2 regions of the Desulfosporosinus sp. genome follow, and region 1 is predicted to be linked to the other one. Evidence: riboswitches for the same ligand, from Rfam matches in the RefSeq annotation. Region 1 holds a riboswitch; the other holds the start of a gene.
The links. A riboswitch is a leader RNA that binds a small molecule or an ion and turns the genes downstream of it on or off. The one in region 1 is predicted to bind lysine.

Region 1 (3,430 bases):
GCGCGGCTTTAAGAATGAGTAGAGAAGATACGGAGAAAATACTGACGGAACTAGCTTCCCGGGCGTTGTTGATTGATATTGAGAGTACGGATGGCGAGAGAACCTTTGTTTTGCCACCACCAATGGCAGGTTTCTTTGAATTTTCTCTGATGCGTATTAGGGAAGACCTTGATCAAACGTTACTTTCGGAGCTCTTTTACCAATACTTAAACGTTGAAGAGGATTTCGTCCGAGATTTATTCGTTACAGAAACAAAGCTTGGAAGAATCTTTGTGAATGAACAAGCCTTAAGCACCGTAAATAACTTACATATCCTAGATTACGAACGATCGAGCGAAATTATTAAAAAGGCCTCTGCCATCGGAATCGGTCTTTGTTACTGTCGGCATAAAATGAGTCATTTAGGTAAGGCCTGTGATGCCCCTTTAGAGATCTGCATGACCTTTGGGACAACTGCTTCAAGCCTTATAAAATATGGGCATGCCAGAGAGGTTAGTGTTTCAGAATGTATGACTCTGCTTGAAGAGGCATACGACCATAATCTAGTTCAAATTGGAGAAAACGAACAAGAGGGTTTACCTTTTATTTGTAATTGTTGTGGATGCTGCTGTGAAGGTCTTCTAGCTATCAAGAAATTTGGAACTCTAAATTCAATCAATACGACAAATTTTCTTCCTGAAATTAGGGAAGATCAATGTAACGGCTGCGGAAGATGTGTATTGGCCTGTCCGGTCGGGGCTTTAAAGGTAGTTTCCAAGCAGGTCGCGAACAATAAACCAATTAAGACGGTAACGCTGGATGAAGACATATGCTTAGGATGCGGGGTTTGTGTCAGAGTCTGTAATCGCGGATCCATAAAACTTAAGCACAGGAACCAACGAGTAATTACACCTATAAATTCCGTACATCGAATCGTGTTATTGAGTATAGAAAAAGGGAAGCTCCAGAATCTCATTTTTGATAACCAGGCCCACTATAGTCACCGAGCAATGGCAGCGATCCTAGGGGCTATCTTAAAAATGCCGCCTGTCAAACGAATTATGGCAAGTGAGCAGATGAAATCAAAGTATCTCTCGGCTTTAATAAAAAACTATGTGTGACAGGGGTTGTGACAGGGGGACCGTCCCCCTGTCACGCTTGACATTTATTGAAGCATTGTTGCATAATAAAACAACTTAATAATTTGATAGGGGTGCGGTTATTAATAATATGTACACTAAGCGATCCAGCGATGAGGTGTTCAAAAAGGAATAATCGCCGAAGTAAAAGGCTGTGGTATAAGGACTTTTACTGGTTATGTATTGAATAAGTACATGACTGTCACCTAAACGTTAGGTGGAGCACTATCTCTATAAATTGGCTTGTATGAAAAAGCAGTTTAGGAGTGCGCTCTTTAAACTGCTTTTTTATTATTGGGAGCATATATTGAAGTAGGAGGAAAGCATTAATGGCAGAAAAAGTATTACCATTTAGTAAAGACCAGTTAGAGGCAATGATCGAGCAATACGGTTCACCGTTTCATATTTATGATGAAGGGGCTATTCGTAAAAATGCCCGTAGGTTAATAGAAGCTTTCAGTTGGGCACCCGAGTTCAAAGAGTACTTCGCAGTCAAAGCAACTCCTAATCCATATATCCTCAAAATTTTACGTGAGGAAGGATTTGGAGCGGATTGTAGCTCTCTTGCAGAACTTATTTTGGCAGAAAAGGCTCATATTTTTGATGAAAACATTATGTTCTCCTCGAATAATACCCCTGATTTCGAATATCGAAAAGCTATAGAATTAGGTGCAATTATTAATCTCGATGACATTACTCATATTGATTACTTAGAAAAAAATGTTGGTATGCCTAAAATTATCTCCTTCCGTTATAATCCCGGCAATTTACGCGAGGGAGGAAATGCAATTATCGGCAAACCCGCTGAAGCTAAATATGGCTTAACCAAGTCTCAAATTTTTGAGGCCTATCGAATTGCCCAAGAAAAAGGAGTAGAACGCTTTGGGGTTCACACTATGATTATTTCCAATGAACTTGAAGCGAATTATTTTATTGAAACAGCCAAAATGATGTTTGAGCTCATAGGGGAGATCTATGAGAAGTTAGGGATCAAGATTGAATTAGTTAATTTCGGCGGAGGTATTGGTATTCCTTATCGCCCAGAGCAAGAGCCAGTTAGCCTGGAGGCTATAGGTACAGGAATCAAGAACGCTTACGACAATCTTATTGTAGCTAAGGGGTTAGATCCTTTGAAGATCTCCCTGGAGAGCGGACGTATGATCTTGGGCCCTTATGGCTATTTAGTAACAAAGGTATTGCATAAGAAAGAAATCTATAAAAATTATGTAGGTGTGGATGCCTGTATGGCCAACTTAATGCGTCCGGCTCTCTATGGTGCTTATCACCACATAACAGTCGTAGGGAAAGAGGATTGGCCTTGTGATCACATTTATGATGTAACAGGGGGCTTGTGTGAGAACAACGATAAATTTGCCATAGATAGAGCGTTGCCTAAAATGGACATTGGTGATATTGTCGTTATTCATGATGCAGGAGCTCATGGTCATGCTATGGGATTTAACTATAATGGCAAATTACGCTCAGCAGAGTTGCTCTTTAAAATGGACGGTAGTGTTGAAATGATCCGAAGGGCAGAGACCCTTGAAGATCTTTTCGCTACTTTGGATTTTTCCGGGCTGGAGGATTAGTAAAACCTATTTGTCCCTCAAAGCAAGATAAGTATGTTCTAACAGAAAACAGCAGACTGTTAGTGTCTGCTGTTTTGCTCTATTCAGGTTTTATCAAAACTGTAATGATATCAATAATTATGAGTTCCTATAACCACTGGCTTCCCGAATTTTCCTTCCAGTTTCGCCTTAATACCGTCAAGGTCTATTGGGCAGGCGGCGGTATTTCTTGCCCGGACGATGCACGAACCAATATGAATAGCGTCGATATCTTGCAACAAATAATCAGCCATTTCCATAACTAAATTAACCTTGGGCATAACTAAGCCTGGGCAATCGCCACATCCGCTTATACCCACGATCTTTACGGAGTCATACCCTTTAAATTCACCCTCTTTAAGGTCAGCCGCTTTAAAACACTTCAGGCAAGCTACACAACTTACATCACGAATCTTTGCACAAGAAACAATTAAAATATTGGCCATTAATCTCATCTCCCTTATTTATTAGTTATGAACATTATTCTATAACGAACTCAAAAAATCCTTTTTATAAACCTATCTCAAGCTAAAAATGTCTTTCACAGCTGCGCTTTTCAAGGTAAATATCAGACCGAGTATGAATAAAGTTTTACAAACGAGCATCTGCTAAATGAAGGCAGGTGTTTTTCCTTTAGTGCGACAGATTTATGCTATAATTATTAAAAATTCTTCGAAAGGGGGTCGCTAAAAATGCATCCTCGAC
Region 2 (3,430 bases), on a different contig from region 1:
CGTTATACAGGTACTAAGAGAGCTGGGGATTTTAAGCACCACTGAATTCAATTCATTAAAGCCTTGGTATAGACAAGCATTACATAATAATATCAGTGAGATCATTGGGGAGATTGTGCCTGCTTTTAGTTTAAAATCACCTTCAGATAACCATTTATCACTTGGAACTAGGTATGAATTAAATAGTTAGGATAGTATAGTTTAATCACATGGAAATTCGGCCTGTAATTATTCAAAAGCAAATCAAGCTAGTGGCGTAAGGGCTTCTTTTTTCTGCTATAATTAACTGTCAGATAGACACCAATTTCTACGTCTGAACGTAATGGGAGTGATATCTCCATCAATTATAGCTTAAAGGAGGCGAGAAGAATTGGCAGTAGGATTTATAGGCATAGTAGGAATCGTTCTATTCATCTTGGTACTTCTTATAATTGCAGTCATGCTTTCAGTTCGTTCACGGCAGAAAAATTTAGATCCTGTCAATCAAGATGAAGGGGGGAAAAAGATGATTAAGACGGTTTATACGTATCTTATTTTGTTTGCCACCTTGATGATGACCATTGGGGGAAGTGTCGCTTCCTTTATGGCAGTGGCTGACTTGATTTCACCACCAAGTTACTATATGACGTATGAGGATTTTAAGAGAGGATATGTTGTGCCTAAAGAGTATATTGATACAAAACAATCTCAACCAAAAGTCGAAGTAAAAAGCGAAGAGGAATTACAAAAAGACTATGAAAGCCTTGTTAGTCAGGAAAAGGTTCGAGCCCGTGAGCGTGCTTTAAATAGCCTGATTAAGAGTTTTGGTTGGATTGTAATCCCACTACCGGTCTTTTTGTACTACCAGCGAAGGTTGAAGCACGAGTAAAAGAAAAACGGCCCTTCCTTCGTTTGATTTAACAAAGGGGAGGCCGTTTGTTAATGCTTAAATTAAGCTTTAATCTGGCGGTATAAATCATCTAAGAAGGTTTTTTCATTTTCTATAGCATCAACCAAAGGAAGTCTTACACCACCAGCATTAATCCCATGATGCTTTAACAGATATTTAACCGGTACAGGGTTAGTAGTGACGAACATTCCTTTGAACATGGGAAGCAGTTTCAAATGCCATTTCAAAGCCGTTTGAGTATCCCCCGCAAACCAAGCATCCACCATGCTTCTCATTTCGTCACCAATAACATGTCCAGCCACACTGACGATACCAGTGCAGCCCAAAGCCAGCATCGGCAAAGTTAAAGAATCATCACCGCTATAGATAGCAAAGTTCTCAGGGAGGATGCGTTTTAGTTCGCTGACCTGATCCATCATTCCGCAGGCTTCCTTAAGCGCTGTAATGTTAGGGATTTCGCTAAGTCTGAGCACGGTTTCCGGGAGCATATTAGTAGAGCATCTTCCCGGGATATTGTAAAGCATCATAGGTAGCGGGGTCGCATTAGCTATTGTACGGAAATGCTGATATAAACCTTCTTGTGACGGTTTGTTGTAATAGGGTACGACCGCCATTAAAGCGTCTACTCCGACTCCTGCAGCTTTTTTGGCTAATGCGACACTTCCATCAGTTGTATTTGAGCCTATTCCGGCAATTACTACTGCCCTTGAGCCAACGGTCTCTTTAACCACCTTAAATAATTCAAGTTTTTCTTCAGTAGTAATTGTCGGAGACTCCCCTGTTGTCCCTGCGACGACAATACCATCATTTCCATGTTCAATTAAGTGTAAAGATAGATTCCTTGCTTCTTCATAATCGACTTCTAAACGCTCATTCATGGGCGTGACCATAGCAGTTAAGATTTTTCCAAATGACATACTCCCACTCCTTACCTCTTATTACTCTATTATGTTTACACGTTTAATTCGGGGTCTAAGATATCAGTTGGGTTTTATCGCTGCAAAAACACAAAAACAAGGCGTAGATTAAGCTGACGCCTTGTTTAAAACAAAATTAATAAAAATTAAATAATGTACACAAAACGATAGCTCTTCACCAAATGCGGTGACAGTTCAAGGACTCTTAATCCGCGAACCAGGCATGGATTTAAGAGAAATCCACCCTTCGGAGCCATCCCCTTTCGCTAAGGATCATAGGTATCTCTCCAACCTCATCTTAGCTACTCTTGTTTGACCCGCCTCTATCTTCTTTTATTCAACTACTTTGATTATAACGAAAATCATCATACTGTGCAATCTTTATTTGCTTGCTTTTGGCTTATATTACCTATTGAATCTGTTTTCATCTTCATCTATTGTGTTACAATCCTTACAAGGTTCAGATAACCCATTAAATGGAATATTTTACGCTTATTCCTCCTTGCCTTATTATGCTACTATGAGGAAGGTCTATCATGAATTCAACCTACACTAAGGCGGTTAACATGTAATTGTTCGAATGTTGTCTCTGAATGTACAACAAGATGAGAGGCCGTTCATTCGACCTCTCATCTTGTAATCCCCCGTATGTTACCATGTCGAACTATTTTTTGACAATCGGAACTTGTAACTCGGTTAACCAATCTTCTTCATTTTCCTTGTTCCAGATACCGTCTATATAACTTTCTCTCGGAGCGTCTGCAACGGTGTAACCATTTTCTTCAATCCACTTGAAAGCATAGGCATATGCTTGTGACAATCCTGAATATGCACCTTTATGCATAACAGACACAGCGGTGGTGGACTCGATCTTTTTGAATTTGATGTCATCAAAATCTGGCTTCATTCGGTCGATTGCTTCGCAGAATTCAACATTAAAATCTCTTTCCTTATATTCTCCATCGAGATAAACTATAAAGCAGTATTCCGGCACCATACACTTGATGTCTGGATATTTTTGAGTAACCTTTTTGCCCAATACAGGAATAAGTTGGAAGTACGCATCATAGCTTGGCACGGTCATACGCTTTGAATAAACGATGCACTCTTGTAATTCCTTAATTATTGCTTGATAATTCATAAAATTCGGCTCCTCTCGTCCTAGTAAAATAAATTGAATTCGGGAGAGCTGTTCTTGTGCAAAAGATATTTCCGCAACCAATTCAGACTTGCGCCTTTCTAGTATTGCTTTGGCGCTAATTCCTGACAGTATCTGCTTGATTTCATTAATGGACAGCCCCATTTGCCGCAGGGATTGTACATGATGAAATTTTACTAGCTGGTTGGTCGTGTAAAAACGATAGCTTGTAAATTTATCGGTTTCTTCAGGTTTCAAGAGCCCGATTTCATCATAATAGCGTAATGTTTTGATTGTCGTTTTGCACATTTTAGAAAATTCTCCTATACGGAACATCCAAGCATCTCCTTTCCTTTCAAATTCATTCTACTAACTCCTGTAACGGGAGAGTCAAGAGGTCCTGAAACATAATCTGAGGTAACACCATGGACAGTGCTACCTCAGACTAATCCTTTCTAATGGTTACTTTGACTGCCTAAAAACCTA

Region 2: linked by a shared signal. The riboswitch ahead of dapA (4-hydroxy-tetrahydrodipicolinate synthase) and the one ahead of lysA (diaminopimelate decarboxylase) in region 1 are both predicted to bind lysine.

What each region holds. Positions count from the first base shown of each region.
Region 1 covers NZ_JABZFS010000009.1:21,678-25,107, reverse strand. Annotated here, with positions in the region: gene HGJ98_RS01485 (4Fe-4S dicluster domain-containing protein) at 1-1,100, shown strand, start outside; lysine riboswitch at 1,180-1,354, shown strand; gene lysA (diaminopimelate decarboxylase) at 1,448-2,707, shown strand; gene HGJ98_RS01475 (CGGC domain-containing protein) at 2,818-3,171, opposite strand.
Region 2 covers NZ_JABZFS010000013.1:31,092-34,521, forward strand. Annotated here, with positions in the region: gene HGJ98_RS02155 (asparaginase) at 1-190, shown strand, start outside; gene HGJ98_RS02160 (hypothetical protein) at 371-868, shown strand; gene dapA (4-hydroxy-tetrahydrodipicolinate synthase) at 931-1,806, opposite strand; lysine riboswitch at 1,967-2,140, opposite strand; gene HGJ98_RS02170 (MerR family transcriptional regulator) at 2,471-3,280, opposite strand.